DNA from 2 places in the Salinivibrio sp. YCSC6 genome. Region 2 is predicted to be linked to the other one. Evidence: riboswitches for the same ligand, from Rfam matches in the RefSeq annotation. Region 2 holds a riboswitch; the other holds the start of a gene.
What was found. A riboswitch is a leader RNA that binds a small molecule or an ion and turns the genes downstream of it on or off. The one in region 2 is predicted to bind lysine.
Positions count from the first base shown of each region.

Region 1 (15,166 bases), 710 kb from region 2:
GTCTGTTTGGGTCGGTTTGCCTCGCATAGGAAGCAAGTATGGTATCGATTAACGGAATTCCTTCTTCACCGCCTAACCGGCCGAATCAAACGCGGCGCCCTTCATCCTCGGAGAAAGCGTCGCGTAAACAAACCCCGCAAGCGAGCCAAGTTGCCAAGGCAGTGCGGCAAAAGGTGCAACATGTCTCTGTCTCAGAGGCAGAGCAAGCTAAACAACATATTCAGTATGATTTACCCGATGGCCGCGGTCGTCAGGCAATGTCGTCTTACTTAGCGGTGCTTAACCATGCGCGGCGAGAGGAACTGCTTAACCTCGTCGGGGTCGATATCTATGTATGACGTCGAGAGAGGAGTACGTGTGATGAAGCTAATATCAACCGGATTGCTGATGATCGGGGCGCTATTGTTAACCGGTTGCAGCACCTTGCCTGATAGCTTAAAAGGTCGTATGGATCAGCCGGTAACTGAGTACCCGGTCGTAGCCAGTATGACCGCAGCCAATCAGGGTGAAGAAGTGCGCATGGGCGGCATGATCGCCAGTGTTGAAAACCGCGAAGCGGACTCGGTAGTCGAAATCGTCGCGTTGCCCACCTCCAGTGCGGGGCGCCCCGATATTGGTGCGTCGTCACTGGGTCGATTTAAAGCGGTTTTTAGCGGTTTTGTCGATCCTGCAGACTATGCGAAAGGGCGTCCTATTACGGTGCTGGGTGAATTTGTTGAACAGCAAACGGGTAAAGTCGGGGACTATGAATATGCCTACCCTGTATTGTCAGTCAAAGGACACCAGCTGTGGAACATTGAGCAAAAGGTTATCGATGACGATCGCCCTTATTGTTATGGACTATATTGCTCGCGCGTTCGGGTAGGCGTCGGGACTGGGCGAGTACAAAGCGTGATCACTTTACCCTAACCAATGATGCATTCTCCACTGTCGGCGCAACTTGATGAGGCACTTCAGGCAAATCCAGCGATGATCGGCCTGTCGAACGGATTGGAACCACTCACGCTCTCACTGGCCTCAACGCGTGTCGCGGGAGCTGCCCGTCCGGCGGCAAGCGGTGCGCCTACTTTGGTCATGCTTCACGGCTGGCAAGATAACCTAGCCAGTTTCCATGCTCTGGTGCCTTATTTACCCAGCAAGTGGGGATTATTATTGTTTGATTGGCCCGGACACGGTCTGTCAGAACATAAACCGGGCGACTACTACTACCCCTTCTACGACTACTTGGATGATTTGCACCAAGTACTCCATCAACAGCGCTTCTCCGGCCCACTGATCTTGGTCGGCCACTCACTCGGTGGGCTGGTGGCGAGTTGCTATGCCGCTGCTTTTCCAGACCGCATTGCTGCACTGGTAATGATAGAAGCGCTCGGCCCGATGGCTGAACCTGCTCAACAGATAACCAACCGATTGGCGAAAAGTCTTGATCAACGCTTAAAGCAGCGTCAAAAGCGCCAACGCTACTTTGATTCTGCATTTCAGGCGCTACAATTACGCGCGTCCATCAATAAAGTGGCGGCTGAACTGCTTTTGCCATTAGTCGCTCGCGGATTGATGGAGACTCCTCAAGGTATCACTTGGCGACACGATCCTCATTTGCGCGGGGATGCGCTTTACCGGATGTCGCCCGCGCATTGTGAATCGATTATCCGGGCAATTCACTGTCCTGCTCTCGCCATTCGAGGAACGGATGGCTATCCTGCATTGCGTTCGCAGGATGCTCAGCAACGGATGCATGGGTTTCGCCAATTACAGGTGGTGGACCTGCCGGGTACGCATCACTGTCACCTTCAACAACCGCAACAGGCTGCATCGTGGGTAACAGATTTTGTGACCAAAATTCAAACGCGCACTTAAAATGCTCGTGTAAAAATAATGTTAACGCTATGGTGGACGGGTTAAACACCTGTTTGAATAGAATCTCGCGTCGATCGAAGCGGGCAGTATAGCCTGCAAGCTAACACATAGGAGAAAGCCAGTGGAAAAGGTTTGGCTTAATCGTTACCCGTCGGATGTGCCGGCGGAAATAGATCCAGATGCCCATCGCTCTTTGATTGAGATGTTTGAACACTCAGTGCAAAAGTTCGCTGACCAAACAGCCTTTATTAACATGGGCCAGGTCATGACCTTCCGTAAGCTCGAAGAGCGTAGCCGCGCATTTGCGGCGTACCTGCAAAACGAGCTGAAATTACAAAAAGGCGATCGTGTGGCGATCATGATGCCGAATTTGCTGCAGTATCCGATTGCGTTGTTCGGTATTTTGCGAGCAGGCTGTGTGGCGGTTAACGTCAACCCTTTATATACGCCGCGAGAGTTGGAGCATCAGTTGACTGACTCAGGTGCGAAAGCGATTGTGATTGTCAGCAACTTTGCTCACACCTTGGAAAAGGTGGTGGAGAATACACCCGTTAAGCACGTGATCCTTACGAGTTTAGGGGACCAGCTCCCTCGTGCGAAAGGCACGTTAGTGAACTTTGTGGTCAAGTACGTCAAGAAAATGGTACCGAAATACCATTTGCCGGACGCAACGTCGATGCGTAATGCGCTCCGCCGTGGCCGCCGTATGCAGTATGTAAAACCTTTCTTAAAAGGTGATGATGTCGCTTTCCTCCAGTACACGGGTGGTACCACTGGATTGGCGAAAGGCGCTATCTTGACGCACCGCAACATGTTGGCCAACGTCTACCAAGCGAAAGGCACCTATCAACCGGTGCTAAACGTCGGCGAAGAGTTGGTAGTGACCGCGCTACCGCTTTATCACGTGTTTGCCCTAACCGTAAACTGCCTGCTGTTTATTGAAATGGGTGGACAGAACCTGTTGATCACCAATCCGCGTGATATTCCGGGCTTTATCAAAGAGCTACAAAAATATCCATTTACGGCGATTACAGGGGTGAATACCCTCTTTAACGCTTTGCTACACAACGAAGATTTTCATGAGTTAGATTTTTCCAACTTACGCCTTACTGTTGGTGGCGGCATGGCGGTACAACGCGCTGTCGCAGAAAGCTGGAAAAAACTGACCGGTAAGCACCTCCTAGAAGGCTATGGCTTAACCGAGTGCTCACCGCTTGTGGCGGCGTACCCTTATGATTTGCGTGATTACAACGGGTCGATCGGTTTGCCCGTCCCATCTACGGAAGTCCGTATTGTGGATGAGAATCGTGAAGATGTCGCCGATAACCAACCGGGCGAATTGTTGGTGCGTGGTCCGCAAGTGATGCAAGGTTATTGGAACCGACCAGAGGCGACGCGTGAAAGTATCGATGAAGACGGTTGGTTGGCAACCGGTGATGTGGTGCAGTTTGATGATGACGGCTTCTTACACATCGTCGATCGTAAAAAAGACATGATCCTTGTATCAGGCTTTAACGTCTATCCCAATGAAGTGGAAGATGTGGTCGCCCTGCATGATAAGGTATTGGAAGTGGCCGCGATTGGTCAGCCAGACGAAAACTCAGGCGAAGTCGTTAAGATTTGTGTGGTGAAAAAGGATCCGTCGCTGACCCGTGATGATCTGATAGCGCACTGCCGTAAGCACCTGACCGGTTATAAAGTGCCTCGCGTCGTTGAATTCCGCGATGAGCTACCGAAAACCAATGTAGGTAAAATCTTGCGCCGAGAGTTACGCGATGAAGCCCCTAAGGCGCCGCAAAAAGCGTCTGCTTGATGCGTCCTGCCCGCGAAAAGGGTAAACTGGAGCGTAACGAATCACGAAATGCCGGCATTGCCGGCATTTTCTTTATAGGCTAACTTGTGAATTATCAACTACTCACATCACATCAACAACTTGTCGACGTATGCGCAAAAATGCGCCAGAAACCTGCTGTGATGGTCGATACCGAATTTGTGCGTACCCGTACGTTTTACGCGCAACTTGGGTTGGTGCAATTGTATGATGGTGAGCAACTTGTACTCATCGATCCGATTGAAATCGAAGATCTTTCCCCATTGTGGGCATTGCTGGCTGACACCAATGTCACCAAAGTATTGCATGCCAGTAGTGAAGACTTGGATGTGTTCCAACACTATGCCGGTACCTTACCCACCCCTATGGTTGATACCCAGCTGATGGCTGCTTTTTTAGGGCACGGTGTATCAGAAGGATTTGCGAGTTTGGTGAATACTTATGTGGGAGTGGCGCTTGATAAAGGCGAATCACGCACTGATTGGTGTGCGCGCCCACTAACCGATAAGCAAAAGCATTATGCGGCGGCGGATGTGTATTATTTGATGCCTCTGTACCAAGCGCTTGAGAAAGCCTTGGCAAAAACACAGTGGCAAGCGGCGTTGCAAGAAGAATGTACCCGCTTATGTGACAAAAAACGCCAACCTAAAGAGGATTCGCTGGCATATCTTGATATTAAATATGCGTGGCAGCTGCAGCCGAATCAATTGGCGGTACTCCAATCGCTTGCAAAGTGGCGCGCGAAAGAGGCACGACGTCGCGATATCGCGCTTAATTTTATTGTGAAAGAGCTTCACCTTTGGAAAATGGCGCGATTTGGAATTCGTAGCGTTGAGCAAATGCAAGCGCATGATTTTGATAAATTTGAGATTCGCTATCATGCCCAAACCTTGATCACGCTGGCGAAGCAAGCTGAGAAGCTTCCTAAAGCGAAGTGGCCACAACCCATCACGCGTTTAGTCGATGAGCCGGGTTACAAAGCCGTGATTAAGACGCTCAAAGAAAGCGTTCAACAGTGTGCGGATGAGCTGGGTTTTGTACCGGAGTTTATTGGCTCAAAGAAGCAATTGAATCAGTTGATCAGTTGGGTATGGCGAGAGCATAAAGCGGAGGATAAACGCCCAGACCTCGCACAAGGGTGGCGATATACTCTGATTGGCAAGCGCCTGATAGCGATGATTCCCAGTGCGCCAGTGACGCATTAAAAAAGCGGTGCTTGGCACCGCTTTTCTACAATCAGCGAACGAGGCTCACGCTTTAGCTCTCTTTCCCTTCTTCCGGCAAAGTCACATTTAACTCTAAGACGGAAAGATCGTCGTCCCCTTGCTCGAGGCTCACGGAGACTTGCTCGGGACCGATATCCACATATTTACGGATCACATCTAAGATATCTTGCTTGAGCTGTGGCAAATAGGTTGGGGCAGGGCTATCTGCACTGCGTCGCTCCGCAACAATGATTTGCAGGCGCTCTTTTGCAATGTTGGCGGATTTTTTCTTGGCTGGCCGAAAGAACTCTAGCAATGCCACATTAGCCTCCAAATAAGCGTTTTAGAAAACCTTTGCGCTCTTCCTCAATAAAGCGGAATGGGCGCTCTTCGCCAAGCAATCTTGCAATGGCATCTTCATACGCTTGTCCCGCATCCGATTCTTGATCGAGAACCACGGGCTCGCCTTTGTTTGAGGCATGCAGTACTGACTGGCTTTCTGGGATGACCCCTAACAGTGGGATACGTAAGATTTCCTCAACATCCGACACACTGAGCATCTCGCCGTTGGTCACGCGGCTTGGGTTATAACGGGTTAAGAGCAAGTGGTGCTTAACCGGTTCCTCACCGTTCTCGGCGCGGCGAGATTTTGAATCGAGAATGCCCAGAATGCGATCAGAGTCGCGCACCGAAGAGACTTCAGGGTTGGTCGTGACGATGGCTTCGTCGGCAAAATAAAGGGCCATGAGGGCGCCAGCTTCGATACCCGCAGGCGAATCGCAGATGATGTATTCAAACCCAAGCTCATCCATCTCTTTTAACACCCGTTCGACGCCCTCTTTGGTGAGCGCATCTTTATCACGAGTTTGTGAGGCTGGAAGAATAAATAGATTTTCAACCCGTTTGTCTTTGATCAGCGCTTGATTAAGGTTGGCTTCGCCGTTGATCACGTTGACAAAGTCATATACCACGCGGCGCTCACATCCCATAATTAAATCGAGATTACGAAGACCAATATCAAAATCAATCACTGCGGTTTTTTTGCCAGCCATGGCGAGTCCCGTCGCGAGTGCTGCACTCGACGTGGTTTTACCAACACCGCCTTTACCGGAGGTAATTACAATAATTCGTGCCATTCCTCGTCCTTATTCTGTTATAGCGTGAGGGGGTCTATTTGTAAGCTTTCTTGATTGAGCGAGACCATGACGGGGCGCTCAATAAACTCAGATGGAATTTTGTCGCTTAGCCAGTAGCTACCGGCTACTGACAATAATTCTGATTGTAAATTCTGGCAATAAATACGCGCTTGCTGCTGGCCGCTGGCGCCGGCAATGGCTCTGCCGCGCAGCACGCCGTAAATATGAATACTGCCATCAGCAATGACTTCCGCCCCGGCACTGACATGGTTCAATACCACCAAGTCAGCATTTTTGGCATAGATTTGCTGTCCTGAGCGCACGGGATTCGTGACCACTTTAGTGGGAGTTTGAATCGGATCGGCAACACGAGATTGCTTGCTCGATTTGAGTACCGCAAGCCCCACCGATTTGGCTTGCTGGCGGGTATCGTTATGCGTGACGCCAGTAAGGCCGACTAAAATCATCCCAGTTTCACTTAAACAGTGCTTTAAAGCGGTGAGATCTGGGCATAGCTTTAAACGGCTGACATCCGCCACCACAGGCGCGCCTTCAAAAAATGCGGGGGCTTGGGAAACCTTATCAGCCAAAATGGCGGCCGCTTCAGTAAAATTGTCATCCACAAGATGAAGAACAGACAAAGTAAAAGTTGAGCCTTTCAACTCCGGGTGTTTGTGCATGTTGTTTGATTCCGGTTATATCGTTGAAACGCGAGTCAGACGCGCATTATCAGACGTTGGATAGCATGGTATATTCACAGCATCGATGCGGCAAGCAGGGTTTGATATTCGGCGGACATTGCCCCCTAATTTTGGCGATTTCTTGTCATGGTGCGCGATGTGAGCCGCGTTTAGTGAGCATTGTGTGACACATTTTGCGGCAAAGCCTAACAAACCTTAACTCGTCGATGACACTATTTCGCCATCGTTATGGCATGCTGATGAGGACATTGAGATGTATTGCGCAATTTATCGTAGCAAAAAGAAAGAAGGCACCTATCTTTATGTACCGGGGAGAGATAAATTCGATGATGTGCCAGAAGCATTAATGAACAGTTTTGGACAACCAGAGTTTGCCATGATGATTGATCTCGGTAAGCGAGAAAAACTTGCGGTTGTTGATATTGAGAAAGTGAAACAAAGTCTGCAAAACGAAGGGTTCTTTCTACAATTACCACCGCCACCGGATGCGGCGTTGCAGGCTATCCGAAACAAGAATGAAAAATTGTAATTAGGGAAGCGTATGCGCAAAGGTTTGATTTCAGCATTGGTTGCAGCCTCAGTTTTTACCTCGGGGCCGCTATTTGCAAAAGAAGGGTTTGATCAGTACGTCGAATCATTGAAAGAGGAAGCGCGTCAAGCAGGGATTGATGACGATATACTGGCACGCGCGTTTGCTGGCATTGAGTATCATGAACGGGCAGTCAGTGCCGATAGAAATCAACCTGAGCGGCGTTTAACCTTGGATGAATACATTCCCCGCGCCGTACCGGATTGGAAAGTCGATCAGGCGAAAGCGCTGTATAAAAAACATTATGCGGCGCTAAAAAAAGTCGGTGAGGAATATCAGGTTCAGCCTCGTTTCATTGTAGCCTTGTGGGGCGTGGAAAGTAATTTTGGCAAACTGCAAGGCAACTACAATGTTATCGAAGCATTGGCCACATTGGCTTATGATGGGCGTCGAGAAGCCTTTTTCCGCCAACAAACAATGGCAGCACTGACCATATTGCAAGAAGGGCATATTGCGCCTGAAAACATGAAAGGTTCATGGGCCGGTGCAATGGGGCAAAGCCAGTTTATGCCGACGTCTTTCCTTCATTATGCGGTTGATGGGAACCAAGATGGTAAAAAAGATATTTGGCAAACGGAAGCTGATGTCTTTGCTTCTGCGGCGAACTATCTAAAACAAGCTGGCTGGGACGATACGTACACATGGGGACGCCAAGTTAAATTACCAAAGCATATAGATAGGAATAAACTTGGTGTCGAAAGTAATAAGGCGCTGTCATTGAATCAATGGCAAGCATTAGGTGTAACGCGTCTTAATGGCCAAGCGTTGCCGAATGTCGATATTCAAGCTTGGTTGATTCAGCCTGATGATGAACTTGGACGAGCTTATTTGGTTTATAACAATTATCAAAGCTTGTTGAAATGGAACCGTTCGCACTACTTTGCGTTAGCAGTCAGTCATTTGGCAGACCGGATAAAGTTTGGTTAATGGATGATGACAGAGTTTTACGAATCAGACAAAAAAAGAGGCCGTCCGGCCTCTTTTTTTTATCTTTATGTGCAACACTTAGGCTTGTTGACCAGGGATCAAGAAGTCTTCTAATTTCGCGCTACCATTTTCGGTTGCTTCACGGATCACTTTCGGCATACGACCTTGACCGGTCCATGTTTTTACCGAGCCGTCGCTATCAGTGTATTGATATTTAGCAGGGCGTGCCGCGCGCTTGCCTGTTGATTTAGACTTGCTTGCACCACCTAATAATTTCATGAGTTCATCAGGTTCAATACCATCGGCGATTAACATCTCACGGTATTTTTCTAGTTTCGCTAGGCGTGCTTTTTCTTCTTCTTGCGCTTGACGCTCAATCTCTTCACGTTCTTCAACGACGGTTTGCAGCTTTTCTAACGCTTCTTTAAGTTGCTCGGCGGTCATTTCTTTCGCGACAGCACGTAAGCTGCGTAGGTTAAGTAACGCTTTCATTGCATCAGACATTATTGGGTTCCTATTTGATTTATATGTTAATTGAACGGATGGTAACAGTATAAGTGAAATATACAATATTACATAAAATAGTTAATGCCTATTTTTCATTATTTATTTTCTGTTCGCAATATTTGTTACCCATATTTAAGGGTGTTTTTTTAAATATGCCCAAATTTTGAGTGATTGCGACTGATTTCATCGACACTTGATAGTGTGACGTTTTAAGTGGTGGCTTTTTGTGCGTGAACAGTTGCGATAGTGAACATCTTGTGTAGAATGCTCCACTCTTAACGTAGAGGTGCGTTGTTTATAAGTAATGTGCACGAGGGTGATGCCAGTGACCGCACATGAAAGGAGCCAACGCCGAAGCCAGTAAGGCCATCATGCCGACTGTGCTGGGGCTGTTACCGAATAGGAGCAGCACTGCCATAGTAATTAGGACACACTATGGAGCGCTACTGTAGGAGGCAAGTTGTTTGCTGTGTGTTACCACGCCTTACCAGTCTTCGTTTCTGCAGTAGATCTCCAACCAATTGGTTGATATTGAGATCATGAACTTAACAGACTTTTCTTCATCCGCTTTATCGTTACTTCCACCCTTGCTGGCTTTGGGCCTTGCCATTGCAACACGCCGCGTGCTGTTGTCGCTAGGCATGGGGATTGTACTCGGTACCTTACTACTCGCTGACTTTTCCCTAGGGACATCGGCGCAATACCTTTTTGATGTGGTTGCCGGCCTATTTGTGGCTGACGGCAGCATTAATAGCTGGAATATGAGTATTCTTGCTTTCCTCGTACTACTCGGGATGATCACCGCTTTATTGTCGCTCTCTGGAGGAACACGAGCGTTTGCAAATTGGGCACAGAGCCGAATTAAAAGCAAACGAGGAGCAAAGCTACTGGCGGCTTTTTTGGGCGTATTTATTTTCGTAGATGACTATTTTAATAGCTTGGCGGTGGGGGCTGTTTCGCGCCCTGTGACCGATCGCTTCCATGTGTCTCGAGCGAAGCTTGCGTATATTCTCGATTCGACTGCTGCACCTATGTGTGTTATCACCCCCGCTTCGAGCTGGGGCGCTTATATCATTACCGTCATCGGCTCGATTTTAGTCGCACATGGGGTGACTGATTACACGCCGCTCGGCGCCTTTGTCACCATGATCCCGATGAACTTCTATGCAATCTTTGCGCTTCTGCTGGTTTTTGCAGTGATTTGGTTTCAGCTTGATATTGGCCCCATGCGTCAATTTGAATACCAAGCAAAAAAAGGCAGTCGCTTAGGGGATGAAAGCGACAATTGTGCCGATCTTTGTGACGATCTTGGGATTGAAGAAAGCGAGCACGGCACGGTTTCTGATCTGGTGTTACCGATTGTGGTCCTCGTTGTGGCGACCATCAGTGCGATGCTCTACACCGGTGCACAAGCGTTAGCGGGTGACGATGTATCTTTCTCAGTACTCGGCGCGTTTGAGAATACTGATGTAGGCATGTCCCTTCTGATGGGAGGCGCAGCGGGACTTATCGTTGCTTTAGCCATGACGATCAAACAAGGGATTGGTGCGCCTGCGATCAGCAAAACCTTATGGGTCGGGGCGAAATCCATGTTTGGGGCCATTCTTATTCTGCTGTTTGCATGGTCTATTGGCCATATCATCGGCGACTTGCAAACGGGTAAATATCTGTCTTCATTGGTGCAGGGCAATATGCCATCTGAGCTACTCCCTGTTGTGCTCTTTTCACTCGCGGCAGTGATGGCATTTGCGACCGGCACCTCATGGGGAACCTTTGGTATCATGCTACCGATCGCGGGCGATCTGGCTGCGGCGACGGAAATTTCCTTGATGTTACCTATGCTGTCGGCGGTATTAGCTGGTGCGGTGTTTGGTGACCATTGCTCACCGATCTCAGATACCACTATCTTGTCATCTACAGGAGCACGCTGTGGGCATATTGATCATGTCTCGACACAGTTGCCTTATGCGATTGGTGGCGCTCTGGTGTCCGCGGTTGGCTTTCTGGTCCTTGGCTTTACCGCATCACTATGGTTGGCATTTGCTGCCACGACACTGGCCTTTGTCGCGCTTTGTTTTGCGCTACTGTGGCTGAAAAAGCGCCCATGCAAAGCCATGGCCTAATCTCGCTCGTGACTACCTCATAATAGGATTGAGCGCAAAGCCCCGCTGGTCGGGGCTTTCCTTTTTGATGAGATCCGGTAGCATGCTGGATTGATTTTAAGCCTGATGACCGAATAATCCGAGATAACAATGGCGCAGCTTTATTTTTATTACTCCGCAATGAATGCCGGTAAGTCGACAACACTTTTGCAATCAGCCTTTAATTATCAAGAGCGAGGCATGCAGCCCCTGTTATATACAGCGGCAATCGATGACCGATATGGTCAGGGAAAAATTAGCTCACGAATTGGTTTAGAGACAGAGGCGCACCTATACCACAATGAAACCAATTTATTCGAACATGTTTCAGCCATTCAAGAACACGAAAAAGTAGACTGCTTGTTACTGGATGAAAGCCAGTTTCTCACCAAACAGCAAGTGCTTGAGTTAACTGATGTGGTCGATAAATTGCGTATTCCTGTGTTGTGTTATGGATTACGCACAGACTTTCGAGGAGAGCTATTTGAAGGCTCTCAATACTTACTCGCTTGGGCGGATAAGTTAGTAGAACTAAAAACGGTTTGTCATTGTGGTCGTAAAGCTAATCGAGTGATCCGCCAAGATGCAAATGGCAATGCGATCGCTGATGGCGATCAAGTTGTGATCGGTGGCAACGAGCGTTATGTGTCGGTGTGCCGGTTGCACTATAAGGAAGCTCTTGGCTTACTATGAGTATGCCCTGCGATGGGCGAGTGTCTCGATAAGGTAGAGCGCGCCGAGTACGAAAAAAAGCGAACGCATTGCGCTCGCTTTTTCCTTTGCAACCGTCGCGAATAACGCGTTGTTATTTCGCTGCTTCTTGTTCAACGGGGACGATTTGGCTCGCATGGTAGCCTTTCGGTCCTTCTTGAACCTCGTAGCTGACGGTCTGACCCGCTTTCAACGTCCTGTATCCATCCATTTGGATTGTTGAGTAATGCGCAAAAACGTCGCCTTCTCCTTCTTCAGGACAAATAAAGCCGAATCCCTTGGCATTGTTAAACCATTTTACTGTACCAGTTTCCATGCGAAACATCCCTCTTGCATCAAACTTTTGCATACCTTGCAATAAACTAAGTGCCCACTCATGACCTCTGCGCTAGCACGCATCAGACAGCATTTGCTCAAGATGGTGAGCGTGCGATCAAAAAGTGGTTAGTTTATCTACCACAATTCCCACTGTAGTAGATACTTTTAGGCAGTCAAGTATCGATAATAACTTATAACAACATTTTCATAGTAATCCGGAAAAGTGTGAGAGCCTGACAATAAATGCATAAAAAACAATAATGTCATTTTCATGAATCTATCGAGTCACCTCTCACTATGGATGCTCGGTACGTGGCTGTCTGTTATAGGTGAGATGTCGATTAATTGGTATAAATTCAGCTGTTTATGTGTTGTATCTAGAGTTGTTTATCTCACTACACAAGATGATATAACCTAGTGGCGTGAATGAAATCGCATTCATTGGGTGTAATAAATTTTATTGTTTTATGAATAATTTCTTACGTCTAAATACTGAGATAGATTTAGCGAAAATCCCTTTTTCAATCCCATCAACACAGTTATTTCCACTTTACAGCCGTGGAATGTCTTTATTTTTGTACATTCTTTATGGTGGGGGCTGAGATGTTTTTGTTGAACAGTGAACGTTTTAGCACTGTTACCCCTAGATATATCAGTAAGTGACTAACAATTGTGCAGACACACTTTGTTCGCATTGAAAGGGTTGCTGGAATACAATCTGTGGCTTAACTTTAAAGATAGGTGGACGGGATCAGTGGATGGCAGCAACGCCCCGCCACAACGACAGCCTAGACACCCAAACAATGCATTGTAAGTGGTTATGAGTAATTGGAACGAGTGGGCGCTCCCTGATGCTGACATCGCAGCGTCAGAGAAGACGAAGCTACAACCGCCATCTATGTACAAGGTGGTGCTGAATAACGATGACTACACGCCGATGGAGTTTGTCATTGAAGTGCTCCAGACGTTTTTTGCCATGGACGTGGACAAAGCGACGCAAGTCATGCTGACGGTGCACTACGAAGGAAAAGCCGTTTGCGGTGTATTCACCGCAGAGGTAGCGGAAACAAAAGTGGCACAAGTGATGATGTACGCCAAAGAGCATGGTCATCCATTGCTGTGCACCATGGAGAAAGCATGATTTCTCCGGCACGCTTTAGCGCGGTTATTGAGGGAGGTGCCTTATGCTGAACAAAGAACTTGAAGCGAGTCTCAACGGAGCCTTTGCACGTGCGCGTGAAAAGCGCCACGAATTCATGACGGTGGAGCACCTGCTTCTCGCGTTAATTGACAACGCCGCCGCTCAAGAAGCCTTGACAGCTTGCCGCGCAGACCTAGATGGCCTGCGTAAAGAGCTCGATGCGTTTATTGAGCAAACGACCCCTCTTATCCCTGTTGATGATGAATCACGCGAAACGCAACCGACATTGAGTTTCCAGCGCGTACTGCAACGTGCGGTGTTCCATGTGCAATCGTCAGGGCGCAGTGAAGTGAGTGGTGCGAACGTATTGGTCGCGATATTTAGCGAGCAAGAGTCTCACGCGGCTTACCTATTGAAAAAGAACGACGTGAGTCGCTTGGATGTGGTGAATTTCATCTCTCACGGCACCACGAAAGATGACAACGACGATTTGCCGAGTAGCGACATGGGCGCTGAAGAGGCGAGTGGCGAGCCCGGTGAAGATAAACTGGAAAACTTTGCCACCAACCTGAATCAGCTCGCGCGGGTCGGGGGCATTGACCCGTTGATTGGTCGTGATAAGGAACTGGAACGCACCATTCAGGTGCTGTGCCGCCGTCGTAAGAACAATCCGCTGTTAGTCGGCGAAGCCGGCGTGGGTAAAACCGCTATCGCTGAAGGCCTCGCATGGAGAATCGTAGAAGGGCAAGTCCCTGATGTCATCAAAGATTGCGTGATTTACTCGCTGGATATTGGCTCGCTTCTTGCGGGTACCAAATATCGTGGCGATTTTGAGAAGCGCTTTAAGTCCATCTTGAAGCAGCTTGAGAAAGAAGATCATGCCGTACTCTTTATCGACGAAATCCACACCATTATCGGTGCAGGGGCGGCGAGTGGTGGACAAGTTGATGCCGCAAACTTGATTAAGCCATTGCTAAGCAGCGGGAAGTTACGTTGTATTGGCTCAACAACCTATCAAGAATATGGCTCCATCTTTGAGAAGGAGCGTGCCTTGGCACGTCGTTTCCAGAAAATCGATGTCATTGAACCGTCTATCGATGACACCACGAAGATTTTGATGGGCTTGAAGCCGAAATATGAAGCGCACCACGAAGTTCGCTATACCAACAAGGCGATCCGTGCGGCGGTTGAACTGTCGGCTAAATACATCAATGAACGTCATTTGCCAGATAAAGCGATTGATGTGATTGATGAGGCTGGGGCGCGTTGTCGGATGGCGCCAGCGAGCAAGCGTAAGAAAACCGTGAATGTTGCGGACGTCGAGTCGATGATTGCCAAGATGGCGCGTATCCCAGAAAAATCAGTATCTTCCTCGGACAAAGATGTGCTTCAGTCGTTGGAAGATAAGCTGAAGATGCTGGTGTTCGGTCAAGACAAGGCGATTACGGCGCTGTCGGAAGCGATTAAGCTGAGCCGAGCGGGGCTAGGCGAGGAGAACAAGCCTGTGGGTTCGTTCTTATTCGCAGGGCCAACCGGTGTGGGTAAAACCGAAGTCACGGTGCAACTGGCACGTGCCATGGGAATCGAGTTACAGCGCTTTGATATGTCCGAATATATGGAGCGCCACACTGTGAGTCGACTGATTGGTGCGCCTCCAGGTTACGTGGGTTACGATCAAGGTGGGTTGTTAACTGATGCAGTGATCAAGCATCCACACTCGGTGGTGTTACTGGACGAAATCGAAAAAGCGCATCCGGACGTGTTCAACTTGTTGTTACAGGTGATGGATAACGGGACGCTGACCGATAACAACGGTCGTAAAGCGGATTTCCGTAACGTTATTTTGGTCATGACAACCAACGCCGGTGTGGCAGAGACGGTCCGTAAGTCTATTGGCTTGATTCAACAAGATCACAGTCACGATGCGATGTCGGAAATCAAAAAGGTGTTCTCACCGGAATTCCGTAACCGTTTAGATAACATCATTTGGTTTAATCACCTTGATGAAACGGTCATTCTGCAAGTGGTTGATAAGTTTATTGTTGAATTACAAGCTCAGCTGGATGCGAAAGGGGTCTCTTTGGAAGTGACCTCCGAAGCGA
Region 1 is NZ_CP039516.1:1,870,849-1,886,014, reverse strand. Features, by position in the region: gene E8E00_RS08655 (hypothetical protein) at 39-338, shown strand; gene E8E00_RS08650 (Slp family lipoprotein) at 361-909, shown strand; gene E8E00_RS08645 (alpha/beta fold hydrolase) at 913-1,857, shown strand; gene fadD (long-chain-fatty-acid--CoA ligase FadD) at 1,979-3,670, shown strand; gene rnd (ribonuclease D) at 3,757-4,893, shown strand; gene minE (cell division topological specificity factor MinE) at 4,946-5,215, opposite strand; gene minD (septum site-determining protein MinD) at 5,217-6,029, opposite strand; gene minC (septum site-determining protein MinC) at 6,047-6,709, opposite strand; gene E8E00_RS08615 (YcgL domain-containing protein) at 6,984-7,259, shown strand; gene E8E00_RS08610 (lytic transglycosylase domain-containing protein) at 7,272-8,246, shown strand; gene E8E00_RS08605 (H-NS family nucleoid-associated regulatory protein) at 8,325-8,750, opposite strand; lysine riboswitch at 9,027-9,207, shown strand; gene E8E00_RS08600 (Na+/H+ antiporter NhaC family protein) at 9,293-10,876, shown strand; gene E8E00_RS08595 (thymidine kinase) at 11,006-11,587, shown strand; gene cspD (cold shock domain-containing protein CspD) at 11,700-11,921, opposite strand; gene clpS (ATP-dependent Clp protease adapter ClpS) at 12,744-13,064, shown strand; gene clpA (ATP-dependent Clp protease ATP-binding subunit ClpA) at 13,108-15,166, shown strand, end outside.
Region 1: it holds a riboswitch for lysine, as region 2 does, so the genes downstream of both, E8E00_RS08600 (Na+/H+ antiporter NhaC family protein) here and lysC (lysine-sensitive aspartokinase 3) in region 2, are expected to answer to the same signal.

Region 2 (15,166 bases):
TGGAAGGCTTTATCGAAGCCACTAATCACTGCTATCAAAACCTCTACTTAGGCGGCAAAAACAAAGACGAAGCCACGGTTAAAAACCCGTAACCCCCGCTCTGCGTTGCGTCTCGACGTAAGGACTTTCCACCTTGGCAAAAGGCTGTGTAAATATACAGCCTTTTTTGTTTGGTCACAGCGCCGTCTGTGCGATACTGGGCACCGGTGACCAATAAGTGAGCTGACTGAGAAGTAGGATAACAATGGATAATATCGACGTCAGAGGCGCGCGTACGCACAACCTCAAAAACATCAACCTAACTATTCCCCGCGATAAGTTGATTGTCATCACCGGGCTCTCTGGATCCGGAAAATCATCTTTAGCCTTTGATACCTTGTATGCAGAAGGACAACGTCGCTATGTTGAGTCTTTGTCGGCTTATGCGCGCCAGTTCCTCTCTTTGATGGAAAAGCCCGACGTTGATCATATTGAAGGCTTGTCCCCCGCTATCTCCATTGAGCAAAAATCAACCTCGCATAACCCGCGCTCAACCGTGGGTACCATCACCGAAGTGTACGATTACTTACGCTTGCTGTATGCGCGTGTCGGCGAGCCTCGCTGTCCGACCCATGATGTGACCTTGGCCGCTCAGACGATTAGCCAAATGGTCGATAAAGTGCTTGCCCTACCAGAGGGCAGTAAACTGATGTTGCTCGCCCCGATTATCAAAAACCGCAAAGGCGAGCACGTTAAAACTCTCGAAAACCTTGCCGCACAGGGCTTTATTCGCGCACGTATTAATGGCGAAGTCTGCGATCTGTCCGATCCACCGACACTCGAACTACATAAAAAACACACCATTGAAGTGGTGGTGGATCGCTTTAAAGTCCGTGAAGATCAACAGCAACGCTTAGCGGAGTCGTTTGAAACCGCCCTCGAGCTCACCGGCGGCAGCGCGGTGATAAGCTGGATGGATGGCGACGGCGAAGAGCTGATCTTCTCTGCCAATTTTGCCTGCCCGCACTGCGGTTACAGCATGCAAGAGTTAGAGCCACGCCTGTTTTCCTTTAATAATCCGGCTGGCGCTTGCGGCACCTGTGATGGCTTAGGCGTACAACAGTACTTCGATCCTAAACGGATTATTCAGAACCCTGCGGTCAGCCTCGCCGGTGGGGCGATTCGAGGCTGGGATCGACGCAATTTCTACTACTTTCAGATGCTACGCTCACTCGCTGATCACTACGACTTTGATCTCGAGCTGCCTTGGCAAGATCTGTCTGGCACCATTCAAGACATTCTGCTTTACGGTTCAGGCCCGAAAGAGATCGAGTTTAAATACGTCAACGATCGGGGCGATATTCGTGTGCGCAAACATCCCTTTGAGGGGATCCTCAACAATATGGAGCGTCGCTACCGTGATACCGAATCTAATGCGGTACGTGACGAGCTGGCTAAGTACATTGCGACTAAACCGTGTGCAAGCTGTGGCGGGTCACGATTGCGTCAGGAAGCACGCCATGTATTTATTGATGGCCGCAACTTACCTGAAATTTGCGAGCTGAGCATTCAACAAGCCCTCGACTTTTTTGAACAACTAACCTTATCGGGTCAACGTGCCAAAATTGCCGAAAAAGTCATGAAGGAGATCCATGACAGATTACGCTTTTTGGTCAATGTCGGGCTTAATTATCTTAACTTGTCACGAAGCGCCGATACGCTTTCTGGCGGGGAAGCACAGCGTATCCGCTTGGCGAGTCAAATCGGGGCTGGCCTGGTCGGAGTAATGTACGTGCTTGATGAACCCTCCATTGGTTTGCATCAACGAGATAACGCACGCTTACTCGATACGCTGGAGCATTTACGCGATCTCGGAAACACCGTGCTTGTGGTCGAGCATGATGAAGACGCCATTCGCGCCGCCGACTATGTGATTGATATTGGTCCAGGCGCTGGTGCTCACGGCGGACAAATCGTGGCCGAGGGCAGCCTCGACGATATTCTCAACAATGACAACTCGCTAACCGGACAATACCTCAGCGGCAAGCAGGCGATTGCCGTTCCAGAGACCCGTCGCCCTCGAGATCCCGACAAAATGTTGGTGCTTAAAGGCGCAACAGGGAACAACTTAAAACATGTCGATTTACACTTACCCGTAGGCTTATTCACCTGTGTCACCGGCGTATCTGGGTCAGGAAAGTCGACGTTAATTAACGATACCTTCTTTAAAGTGGCCCACCAGCAACTCAATGGTGCCACCACCGCCGAACCCGCGCCTTACGAGTCTATTGACGGGTTAGGACATTTCGACAAAGTGATCGATATTGATCAAAGCCCCATTGGGCGTACTCCACGTTCAAACCCAGCCACTTATACGGGGATCTTTACGCCGATACGTGAGCTCTTCGCCGGCACGCAAGAGGCTCGGGCACGCGGGTATAAAGTGGGTCGCTTTAGCTTTAACGTACGCGGCGGTCGCTGCGAAGCCTGCCAAGGCGATGGGGTGATCAAAGTAGAAATGCACTTCTTGCCCGATGTGTATGTGCCTTGTGATGTGTGTAAAGGGAAACGCTACAACCGCGAAACACTCGAAGTGCGCTATAAAGGCAAAACTATCGATGAAGTCTTGGAAATGACCGTCGAAGACGCACGTGAATTTTTCGACGCTGTCCCCGCTATCAAGCGTAAGCTACAAACGTTGATGGATGTCGGTCTGAGTTATATTCGTCTAGGCCAAGCCGCCACCACCTTATCTGGCGGCGAAGCACAGCGGGTAAAACTGGCCCGTGAGCTATCTAAGCGCGATACCGGTAAAACGCTATATATCCTTGATGAACCGACAACCGGCTTGCACTTCCATGATATTCAGCAGTTGCTGAATGTGTTGCATCGCTTACGCGAACAGGGCAACACCATTGTGGTGATCGAACATAACCTAGATGTGATTAAAACCGCAGATTGGATCATCGATTTAGGACCTGAAGGCGGTAACGGCGGCGGTGAAATCATTGCTCAAGGCACGCCAGAAGAGATCGTCAATGTGGTTGGTAGCCACACGGCCCACTTCTTGAAGCCCATGTTGGAGCGATAATGACACAGGCGTTACCCACCCACCGAGTGAAACGAAAACCGCTTACGGTGCCCTTTTTAGGGGCACTGGCGGCGTTATGGCTGATCTGTTTGCCATTGTATTCGGTCGACTTGCCGTTGGTGGGTATTCGCCATCCTGCTGCCGCTCTATCGTTACTCACGCTTAGCTTGGTATTGGGGTTCGCCGGACTGGAAGTGTGGCGACAGCACACATGGCGCGTCACTCACTTAACCTGGGCGTTAGTGGCCGCCACGCTCTGTGCCAGTGTGCCATATCTTTATCCACAAGCGGCAACGCTAAATAGCGGCTATGCCATCGCCGCATTGGTTCTCAGCCTCGGTTTTTTCTCCAGCTTACAGCAGTTTATTTTTAATCATGCCCAGCGACAAAAGCTACTGGCCGTCTTGATGCTTGCCTCTTGGTTGGCCATCCTCTCCGTCTTAGGCAACCAATCGCCACCGGGCATAGCGCCTTTTAAGTTTGAACATTGGGTGCCGCATTTACCCGCTGCCGTGACCCATGCGTTATTACTCACCGGCCTAAGTTTGGCGGCTTATCTGCTCGCCCGAGAGCCAAGTAACCGCTACCGCCATCCCATAACGCAAAGCGTGTTGGTGTTCACGCCAGTGGTTATCCTGCCCGTGCTTGCCATGCAAGGACGACCGCTACTGCTCCTGTTTGCCCTTTGCGCCATTGCCTTGCAACAAGTTTATCTCAGTCGCTTTGCGACGCGGCGCCAGCATCTTGCGTGGCTGGCCGCCATGTCTGCCGGTGCGTTACTCGCGGTGTTCGGGCTGACCGGGCAAGAAAGCTGGCAATGGCTCACGCCTCAAGATAAACGCGTACTGTGGCTTGCCTGGCAGCAGTTTCAACAAACGCCTTTTTTTGGCGTTGGCATGGGTCATGGACAAACGACTCTACTGCTCGCATCGGCGGCACATCCGGGACACACTGGCCCCGTGAAATTACCGAGTGCGCTAGCATTGTGGTTATTGGAAGGTGGGCTTGTGATAGCACTGGCGTATCTTGCGGTGATACTGCCACTGGCGCTTCGCATTATCCGCGCCCCTTCAGGCACGCGGCGTATGCTCGTTGCGCTCGTGCTTCCGCCACTCACTGGCTTGCTTATCTATCCGGCCAGCGGTACGCAGTGGTTTAACGGCATTCTACTGCTCATGTGGCTGTACTGGCTGGATAATTTAACCAGCAAATACCAACGAATCACATTTTCTACCGCCGAATATGGGCAGCGTATCGCGACACGCAGTATTGTCACTGTAATGATCTTGGTGGGATTGTTGTGCCTATCATCGGTGTATTTAGCCAATCGCTACCTGCGTGACTCTTTATTAACCTCTCAGCGTATTGCGCTCTACCAGCAACATCCATGGTGGCAAAGCAAACTCACCCAAGGGCTCGCGGAACAGCACTTTCAGCACACCCTAGAGACACTGTCGGATGCCGAGCGCCACCAGCACCTGAACCTATGGCTGCAGCATGTGGCACAACACCCCACGTTTGCGGGTTACCAGCATGCTTACCAGATTGCACTGCAAATTGGCGATACGCAGCGGGCGCGCGATATTCAGCAAGAGGCGCGATATTTGTTTCCGCAAGCCGCCAAGGTGTGGACCACTCGCCACACCTTACCGATGCGCACTCCGCCGGAATAACGTACGCTTAGCGCAGTGCGTCGCCCAATGCTTTTAAGCATAGCGCGATGTTTTCTTCACGCGCACTGTAGCCCATTAAGCCAATTCGCCATGCCTTACCAGCGAGATCGCCCAAGCCAGCACCGATTTCGAGGTTATAGGTGTTGAGCAAATGTTGGCGTACCGCGCCATCATCGACACCATCCGGAATGTACACCGCGTTCAATTGCGGCAAGCGATAAGGCTCATCCACCACAAAGCGGATACCTAAATCGTCCAACCCCGCTTTTAAGCGTTGATGCATGGTTTGATGACGCTGCCAAGCATTCTCAATTCCCTCTTGATATAACTTGAGCAATGATTCATGCAATGCATACAGACTATTAACCGGTGCCGTATGGTGATAACTGCGTTTGCCGTCACCGCTCCAATAGCCCAGCACTAAACTTTGATCGAGAAACCAGCTTTGCACCTTGTGGGTGCGCGCTTGCATTTTTTCAACGGCTCGCGCCGAGAAGGTGACCGGCGATAGGCCCGGAACACATGACAAGCATTTCTGACTACCAGAGTAGACTGCATCAAGTTGCCATTCATCGACTTTCAAGGGTACACCGCCAAGTGATGTTACGGCATCAACAATGGTAAGGCAGCCGTGCTCGCGCGCCAGCGTCGCCAGAGTTTGCGCATCTGAGCAAGCGCCCGTGGAGGTTTCAGCATGAACAAACGCGACGATGCTAGCCTCTGGGTGCGCTTTTAATGCCGCTTCCACCTTTTCAGGGCTGACAGGCTCGCCCCATGCATCGTCAACCATCACCGCGTGTGCACCACAGCGTTCAACGTTTTCTCGCATTCGGTCGCCAAACACCCCATTGCGGCAGACAATCACGGTATCACCGGGCTCTACAAGGTTAACGAAGCACGCTTCCATTCCTGCACTCCCGGGGGCAGAGACCGCAATGGTAAACGGATTCTCGGTCTGAAAGGCATATTGTAAGAGCTGTTTGACCTCATCCATCATCGCAATAAAAAGGGGATCGAGGTGTCCCAACGTCGGACGACTCAACGCCTGCAAAACTTGCGGAGAAATATCAGACGGGCCAGGGCCCATCAGGGTGCGCTCTATCGGCTGAAATGAGCGGATATCGGAAATTGAAGTTGCCATAACCTATCCTTGTGTCTGCTAAATTTGCGCTTTCCGTTATAGCATACTTTGTGTTCATCGCCCCATTGTCACATTGCGAACTTACGTGCTAGAGCGCATATTCAACAGGTGGCGGATAGCAGCGATATAGGTGCCTGATCGTCGCTTTGCAACTCAATTGGCGGTTGACAACCACTCACCAGCGCCCGTAATGTAACCACTCACCATGTGGATCAACACATGGCCGAACATACAGAAGAGGTGCATCACTCAGGCAGTTATCACGCGGAGCCCTACTCCAAGGCGTGATAATCAGGGGAGGCGATGCCGAGGGGGTTCCGACAGGGTAAGGAGCCGCCGGCCATGAAGGCTGAATCCTTCAGGCTGTCACTTGTCATCCATTTGGACAGACAGGTGGAGCGCTTCTGGCAGAATGCCTGCCGTTTGCTCTTCCTTTTTGCTCGCGTTTGCGACGTGACTTCTGATGTTCCCCACTGACTTTTAAATATGTTGAATCAATGAGCACGAGCTCAAAAGGGGAAAAGGACGTGAACCCGTTACCATCTATTTCAGTCGCTAAATTTGGCGGCACCAGTGTTGGCACCTTTGCCGCCATGCAACAAAGTGCCGCAGTGATTATGCGCCATCCCGAGACCCGTTTTGTAGTAATTAGCGCATGTGCCGGCGTCACTAACCATCTTGTCGCCTTAGCCCAAGGCATAAAAAACGATGTCTTACGCCAAAACACACTGGATGCAATAGACGCTATCCACCAGCAAATACTGGCAGCTTTGCCCGCTTGTCATCACACCCAAGAAGCAGTGCGAACGCTCCACCAGCAGATTATCTCCTTGAGTGAGCAAGCCTGTGAGGCCCCGAGCGAAGCGCTTACCGATGCCTTGGTTGCCTGTGGCGAGCTTACCTCTACGCACCTGTTTACTCGCTTGCTCGTCCACCTTGGCCTGCCCGCAGCTCGGATTGATGCCCGCGAATATTTGAAAACGGATAGCCAATTTGGTCACGCTATTCCAGATATCGCCCTGACTCAGCAACAGTGTCAGCGCTTGAATGCGCAGCTAGACAATCACATTCTCGTGACCCAAGGATTTATCGGTGCCGACAAAGAAGGACGAACGACCACTCTTGGCCGAGGAGGCAGCGACTACAGTGCCGCTTTGTTTGCCGAAGCGCTCGGGGCAACAAGCTTGGCGATTTGGACCGATGTACCGGGCATTTATACTACCGACCCACGCCTCGCTGCCAAAGCACGTCCTATTGCTGAGATCAGCTTTAGTGAAGCATCGGAGATGGCGACGTTTGGCGCCAAAGTGCTCCACCCGTCCACGCTATTACCCGCGGTACGCCAGCATATTCCTGTCTTTGTCGGGGCGGCCTGTGCGCCGGAAAAAGGCGGGACTTGGATTCGAGAACACGCGGAATCATCCCCCCTATTCCGCGCCATTGCGTTGCGCCGAAATCAAACCATGGTGACCTTGACCAGTTTGACGATGTTCCAAGCGTATGGCTTTCTTGCCAACGTCTTCGCGATCCTAGCGCGCTATCAGATCTCCGTCGATCTGATCACGACCTCCGAAGTCAGTGTGTCTTTGACGCTCGATCAAACCAATACACAAGGTGAGGTGCCCCGTTTGCCTGATGCCGCCTTGGAGGAACTCTCGACCTTGTGCCATGTTGACGTTTGCCAACACTTGGCTGTGGTCGCCTTAATTGGTAATGAGATGCGTCATACTCCGGGGGCGGTGACGCCGGTATTTAACGCCTTAGATACCGCCACCTTGCGCATGATTTGTTATGGCGCGAGTAATCACAATGTCTGTATGGTGGTTGATGACGACAGTGCCACCGAGGTGGTGCAGCGTTTACATACACAGCTTTTTGAGTAACACCCAAAAGAAAAGCCAGCGTGCGCTGGCTTTTCTCGGTTAGGCATTCAGATTAGGGCCTAGCCACTTTTCAGCTTCTTCAAGACACCAGCCTTTACGTGCCGCGTAGCTATCACGTTGATCGTTTTGAATTTTCGCTACCGCAAAGTAACGTGACTCTGGATGGGAAAAATACCAACCCGAAACCGACGCGCCCGGCCACATGGCATAGCTTTCGGTAAGTGTCATCCCCGTATGCGCTTCTACCGATAGCAATTGCCAAATCTTGCCTTTCTCACTGTGTTCAGGACAGGCGGCATAACCTGGCGCTGGCCGGATCCCTTGGTATTGTTCGCGGATCAGGGCGTCGTTATCAAGCGTCTCATCGGGCGCATACCCCCACAAGGTGATCCGAATTTGCTGGTGAAGATATTCCGCAAAGGCTTCTGCGAGTCGATCCGCCACCGCTTGGATCATGATCGCGTTGTAGTCATCCCCTTTCGCTTTGTACTCTTCCGCCAAAGCATACTCACCAATGCCGCCTGTCACCGCAAATGCACCAACCCAATCCGGCTGACCGCTGCTTTTCGGCGCAATAAAGTCTGACAAGCAATAGTTCGCACCACGCGGCTTTTGTGTTTGCTGACGCAAGTGATTCAATATCGTGCTCACCGTTTGTCGTGACGAGTCGGTATACACTTCAATATCATCATCCACGCTATTGGCAGGAAAGAGGCCACACACCCCTTTTGCCGCTACCAAGCCTTCTGCCTCGAAACGATCGAGCCAAGCATTGGCGTCTTGATACAAGCGACGGGCTTCCTCCCCCACCAGCTCGTGATCCAAAATCGCGGGGAATTTGCCACTGAGAGACCACGTCATAAAGAAAGGCGTCCAGTCGATATACTGACGTAAGGTCGCTATCGAAACATCATCGTAAACATGGATGCCTGGCTTAGCCGGTTGCGGAGGCATATAGTTTGCCCAATCCGTTTGCCACTTGTTATCGCGAGCCTGCTCCAAGGTCACCGGTGGCGTGCGGGGCGCTTTACGCTGATGCTGCTCACGCACAGTGTCATACTCTTTGGCCAAACGCGCGACAAAATCAGGTCGCTGCGTCTCGGATAATAACGAGGAGCACACCCCAACCGCACGCGACGCGTTGGGTACATAGACCACGGGCGCATGGTAATGCTGCTCAATTTTCACCGCGGTATGGGCTTTGGAGGTGGTCGCACCGCCAATCAACAGAGGAATATCAAACCCTTGTCGCTCCATCTCTTTCGCCACGTTCACCATCTCATCTAACGACGGGGTGATCAGACCCGATAGACCAATAATGTCGACGTTTTCTTCTCGGGCCACCGACAGGATTTTATCGGTCGGCACCATCACACCGAGATCAATAATCTCAAAGTTATTACACTGCAGCACCACGCCAACAATGTTTTTGCCAATGTCATGCACATCGCCTTTGACGGTGGCAAGCAGGATCTTGCCATTGGTCTGCCCTTGCTGCTTTTCAGCGTTGATGTAAGGTTCAAGGTACGCCACCGCTTGCTTCATCACCCGAGCCGACTTCACCACTTGTGGCAGGAACATCTTGCCTTCGCCAAACAAGTCCCCAACCACGTTCATGCCCGCCATCAGCGGGCCTTCAATGACTTCTAGGGGTTTACTCGCTGCCACGCGAGCCAGCTCGGTATCTTCAACAATAAATTCTGTAATGCCTTTGACCAGTGCATGTTCCAGCCGCTTTTCTACTGGCCAGCTACGCCACTCCGCGGTTTCCGCGACCTCGCTCTCACCACTATCACGATAGCTGTCGGCGATCTCTAATAAACGCTCCGTGGCGCCATCATCTTTGTTGAGCACCACATCTTCTACTGCCAAGCGCAGCGATTCAGGCAAATCATCATAGATGGCTAACTGGCCCGCATTGACGATCCCCATGTCCATGCCATTTTTGATGCAGTGATACAAAAACACCGCATGAATAGCCTCACGGACGGGGTTGTTGCCTCGAAACGAAAACGACACATTTGAGACACCGCCTGAGATCATGGCATGCGGTAAAGTTTGCTTGATATCAGCCACGGCGTTGATGAAGTCGACCGCGTAGTTATTGTGCTCATCAATGCCGGTGGCAACCGCAAAGATATTGGGATCGAAGATAATGTCTTCCGGCGGAAAACCGACTTGCTCGACCAGAAGATGATAGGCCCGCGTACAGATTTCTACTTTTCGTGCCTGAGTATCGGCCTGTCCTTGCTCATCAAACGCCATCACTATCACCGCTGCACCATAGCGGCGGACTAAACGTGCTTGGTGAAGAAAGGCTTCTTCTCCTTCTTTGAGCGAAATAGAGTTGACGATGCCTTTCCCTTGAATGCACTTAAGGCCGGCTTCAATCACCTCCCATTTGGAAGAGTCAATCATCACGGGCACACGGGCGATATCCGGCTCGGCCGCGCAAAGATTGAGAAATCGCACCATGGCCTTTTCGGCATCCAACATGCCCTCATCCATATTGATATCGATGATTTGGGCGCCGTTCTCCACTTGCTGCAATGCTACTTCAAGCGCTTCGTCATATTGCTCTTCAACGATTAAACGTTTAAAGCGTGCTGAGCCGGTCACATTGGTGCGCTCACCCACATTAACGAACAAGCTATCGGCATTAATGGTTAGTGGCTCGAGTCCAGATAAGCGACAGGCGACGGGATGAGCCGGCAAGGGGCGAGGAGGATGCGTCGCAACAACATCACTGATCGCTTGAATATGTTCGGGGGTGGTCCCGCAACAGCCACCGACCAAGTTGATAAAGCCAGATGCCGCCCACTCATCAATGTGTGTCGCCATCTCTTCAGGAGAGAGATCATATTCGCCAAAGGCGTTGGGCAACCCCGCGTTCGGGTGAACAGAGACAAAGCCCTCACAAATGTCGCTCAGATCTTTAACGTACTGGCGCAATTCCGCCGGCCCGAGCGCGCAGTTCAAGCCAAAAGACAGTGGCTCGACATGACGCAACGAGTGATAAAAAGCGGCGGTGGTTTGTCCGGATAAGGTACGCCCAGATGCATCAGTGATGGTGCCGGAGATCATAATGGGCAGGCGCAAACTACGAGCATCAAAGACCTTCTCCACCGCAAACGCACAGGCTTTGGCATTCAAGGTATCAAAGATGGTCTCTAACATGATGATATCTACACCGCCCTCAATGAGGGCTTCGGTAGACTCAGCATACACGCCGACTAACTGATCAAAACTGACATTGCGAAAGCCCGGGTCATTCACATCCGGTGAAATTGAGCACGTTCGGTTAGTGGGCCCTAACACACCCGCGACAAAGCGGGGTTTAGTTGGCGTTTTCGCCGTCCACGTATCAGCAACCTCACGCGCAAGCCGAGCGGCCGCTAAGTTGATTTCCGCACTCAGCGCTTGCATGTCGTAATCGGCCATCGCGATTTGGGTGGCGTTAAAGGTATTGGTTTCAATAATGTCCGCGCCCGCAGCCAGATAATCACTATGTAGGGCAGCGATTTTATCGGGTTGAGTCAGCACCAGAAGGTCATTGTTACCTTTTACATCACAGTGCCAATCTTTAAAACGCGCGCCACGATAATCGGCCTCATTGAGCCCTAGCCCCTGAATCATGGTGCCCATACCACCATCGATTACCAAAATACGTTCGCGCAGTTGCTGTGTCAGTCGGTCCATACTCATTACGCTTATCATCTTCCTCATTGCGATAATTTCATCCTACCACAGCGAAAATGGAAATCTAGACGTCTATTTAAATGAATTAATATTGATCTATTTCAAATCTGCTGTTCGTTTTGGAAGCGATTTCTATTAATATTTTGTAACTCTTTTTTCCACTCCCTAGCCGTATCAGGAATGATGTATGTCAACCTACGCTATCCTCAGCTTTATGGCCGCTGCCGCCATTATCATCGCGTTTATTAACAGTAAAATTAGCCGCGTCCAAACCACCATCGCAATCACGGCGGGTGCACTTTTACTGTCTTTAGGGATAGTGATTGCCGGTCAGTATCAAGCCCTGCCTCTAAAGGCGATTGCCGCGCAAACCTTAGGGGATATTCATTTTGAGGAGTTTCTCCTTGAGGGCGTGCTTGGCTTTCTACTTTTTGCTGGAGGGCTGGGCGTCAAACTGCCTTCGTTTTCAGACCAAAAATGGGAAATCACCACTCTTGCACTCGGTGCGACACTGATCTCCGTGTTTTTAGTGGGATCCGGTGTGTGGGGCGTGTTCCAACTGATTGGGGTACAATTTGATTATATTTACTGCTTACTTTTCGGCGCCCTGATCTCACCCACGGACCCCATTGCCGTGCTTGCGATTGTCAAAAAATTACATGCCCCCATGCGTATTACCACCCAAATCGAAGGCGAGTCGTTGTTTAACGATGGTTTTGGCTTGGTGGTGTTTGTGACTATTTTCACCCTCGCATTCGGACACCAAAACCCAACCTTGGCGGGCACCCTGTCGCTGTTCGCGCAAGAAGCGATTGGCGGCATATGTTACGGCCTAGTTTTAGGCTATGCCTTTCACCGTTTGATTTGTGCCACTAACGACCACTCCATGGAGCTGTTGCTCACTTTAGCCATTCCCAGTGCTGGCTATGTGCTCGCCGATATGCTGCATGTTTCCGGTCCACTGGCAATGGTCGTCTCCGGGATCATGATCGGTAACTGGACCCGCTTTATTGGCTTTTCCAAAGAAAGTGAAGATCACCTCGACCATTTCTGGGAACTGGTCGATGAATTTCTTAACAGCTTACTGTTCTTGCTCATCGGCTTAAGCTTGTTGCAAATCACCTTTCATGAAGAGGACTGGATTGTAATGGGTTGTGTCGTGCCTTTAGTGCTAGCGGCTCGCTATTTGAGTGTAAAAGCCTGCTATCTCGGTTTCCGATGCTTTCGCGAATATAACCCGTGGGCTGTGCGCATTCTCACATGGGGAGGATTGCGTGGAGGCCTCGCCTTGGCCATGGCCATGGCGGTACCAGCTGGTATTATTGTGGTCCCAGAAAAACAAATCGATGTCAGAGAGCTGATTTTGGTGATGACTTACGCGGTGGTGGTGTTTTCTATTTTGGTACAAGGCTCAACCATGACCGGCATGGTTGATAAAGCAAACGCAGCTCAAGACGAGATGGACAAGCGCCTTCAATGAACTCCGCTCCTTTGTCTATCATAAAGGCGCCAGATGGCGCCTTTTTTATTCATCAAGCGTAAAGTTAGACGCTGAAAATGTATCCAAATCGAAGGGGGTTTGCTGATAGACACAATAGTTCAGCCAATTCGCAAACAGCAGATGCCCGTGACTGCGCCAGCTCACATACGGTGGCTGAGAAGGATCGTCATCCGGATAATAGTTAATGGGGATCACCGGCTCCATCCCCTCCTCTAAATCACGGTGATACTCATCATGCAAGGTATGCGCATCATACTCAGGATGCCCAGTGACAAACACATTGCGCTTATCTTTGGTCGCGGCCAGATACGTACCCGCCTCATTAGAGGTGGCTAAGATATCCAGATCGGTATGTTCATCCAAATAATGGGGAGAAAAATCTGCATAACGTGAATGAGGCGCTAAGAAGCTATCGTCAAAGCCGCGTAATAGCGGATGCTTAGATAACTCCCTATTTACCTGATGGCGATAAACACCTGATAGCTTTTCTTTGCGGGTTTTCTTAGGCAAATCGTAAAGTAGCTTTAATCCTGCTTGCGCTGCCCAACAGATATAGAGTGTGGAGGTGACATGTTGGTGTGCCCAATTCATCACATCCTGTAAATGCTCCCAGTAAATCACGTCCTCAAATTGCACTAAGCCGAGAGGCGCGCCTGTCACAATCAAACCATCAAAGTTACGCCCCCGCACAGCCTCAAACTGGCGATAGAAGGTATCAAGATGTTCAGTCGGCGTATTCTTGCTTGGTCGGTTGTCTATCCGTAAAAGCTCAACATCCACTTGCAAAGGGCTATTAGAGAGCAGGCGCATAAATTGCGTTTCTGTCTCGATTTTCTTTGGCATCAGGTTTAGAAGCAGGACTTTCAGCGGACGGATGTTTTGGCTTACCGCGCGCGTTTCTGTCATCACAAAGATATTTTCACGCCGCAGAATATTGGTCGCGGGAAGTTGGTCCGGAATTTTAATCGGCATCACTGCCTCCTAGAGATGTTTAGACGTCCAGATATCTAATAACATAACGCAGCCCATTATGGAGCTCAAGCAATAATCAAGTGGGATAAAGCAATACTCTATTGAGAATAGAAAGGAATCGGTATGGAAGGACAATACGTAAAAACGAAAAAGCCCCCCGCAAATGCGGAGGGCTTAAAAATAACTCTTGGCAGTGACCTACTCTCACATGGGGAGACCCCACACTACCATCGGCGCAGCAACGTTTCACTTCTGAGTTCGGCATGGGTTCAGGTGGTGCCGTTACGCTATGGCCGCCAAGAAAATACTGGTGCTGATAGGCAGATTTGAACTGCCGACCTCACCCTTACCAAGGGTGCGCTCTACCAACTGAGCTATATCAGCGAAAACGCTTCATCAAAGTCTTACTTTTTATCTGCTTTGATAATTAAATCACTTCTCATCAAAGTCTTACATATATCCGCTTTGATGCTTAAATTGTGTCTGTGTGATGGGAGTTTTGAAGCGAGACGCGCAGTGTACGGTCAGTACATGAGCATCGCAGCTATCAAAAATCGCAAGCAACAGTCACAATTTATAATCAAAGCCTGGCGATGTCCTACTCTCACATGGGGAGACCCCACACTACCATCGGCGCTGCTTCGTTTCACTACTGAGTTCGGCATGGAGTCAGGTGGGTCCAAAGCGCTATGGTCGCCAAGCAAATTCGGTAATCTAGAAAGCTGTTTGTTCTCGCCACAATCAACTGGCTTTATTTTAAGTCCAACCCAAAACCTCTTGGGTGTTGTATGGTTAAGCCTCACGGGCAATTAGTACAGGTTAGCTCAACGCCTCACAGCGCTTACACACCCTGCCTATCAACGTCGTAGTCTACGACAACCCTTTAGAGAGCTCGAAGCTCTAGGGATGACTCATCTCGGGGCCAGCTTCGCGCTTAGATGCTTTCAGCGCTTATCTGTGCCGAACTTAGCTACCGGGCAATGCGTCTGGCGACACAACCCGAACACCAGCGGTTCGTCCACTCCGGTCCTCTCGTACTAGGAGCAGCTCCCCTCAATCATCCAACGCCCACGGCAGATAGGGACCGAACTGTCTCACGACGTTCTAAACCCAGCTCGCGTACCACTTTAAATGGCGAACAGCCATACCCTTGGGACCGACTTCAGCCCCAGGATGTGATGAGCCGACATCGAGGTGCCAAACACCGCCGTCGATATGAACTCTTGG
Region 2 is NZ_CP039516.1:2,579,319-2,594,484, forward strand. Features, by position in the region: gene galU (UTP--glucose-1-phosphate uridylyltransferase GalU) at 1-92, shown strand, start outside; gene uvrA (excinuclease ABC subunit UvrA) at 245-3,070, shown strand; gene E8E00_RS11960 (Wzy polymerase domain-containing protein) at 3,070-4,743, shown strand; gene E8E00_RS11965 (alanine--glyoxylate aminotransferase family protein) at 4,751-5,884, opposite strand; lysine riboswitch at 6,112-6,296, shown strand; gene lysC (lysine-sensitive aspartokinase 3) at 6,382-7,767, shown strand; gene metH (methionine synthase) at 7,807-11,472, opposite strand; gene E8E00_RS11980 (sodium:proton antiporter) at 11,654-12,946, shown strand; gene metA (homoserine O-succinyltransferase) at 12,992-13,939, opposite strand; rRNA gene rrf (5S ribosomal RNA) at 14,125-14,240, opposite strand; tRNA gene E8E00_RS11995 (tRNA-Thr) at 14,248-14,323, opposite strand; rRNA gene rrf (5S ribosomal RNA) at 14,525-14,640, opposite strand; rRNA gene E8E00_RS12005 (23S ribosomal RNA) at 14,728-15,166, opposite strand, start outside.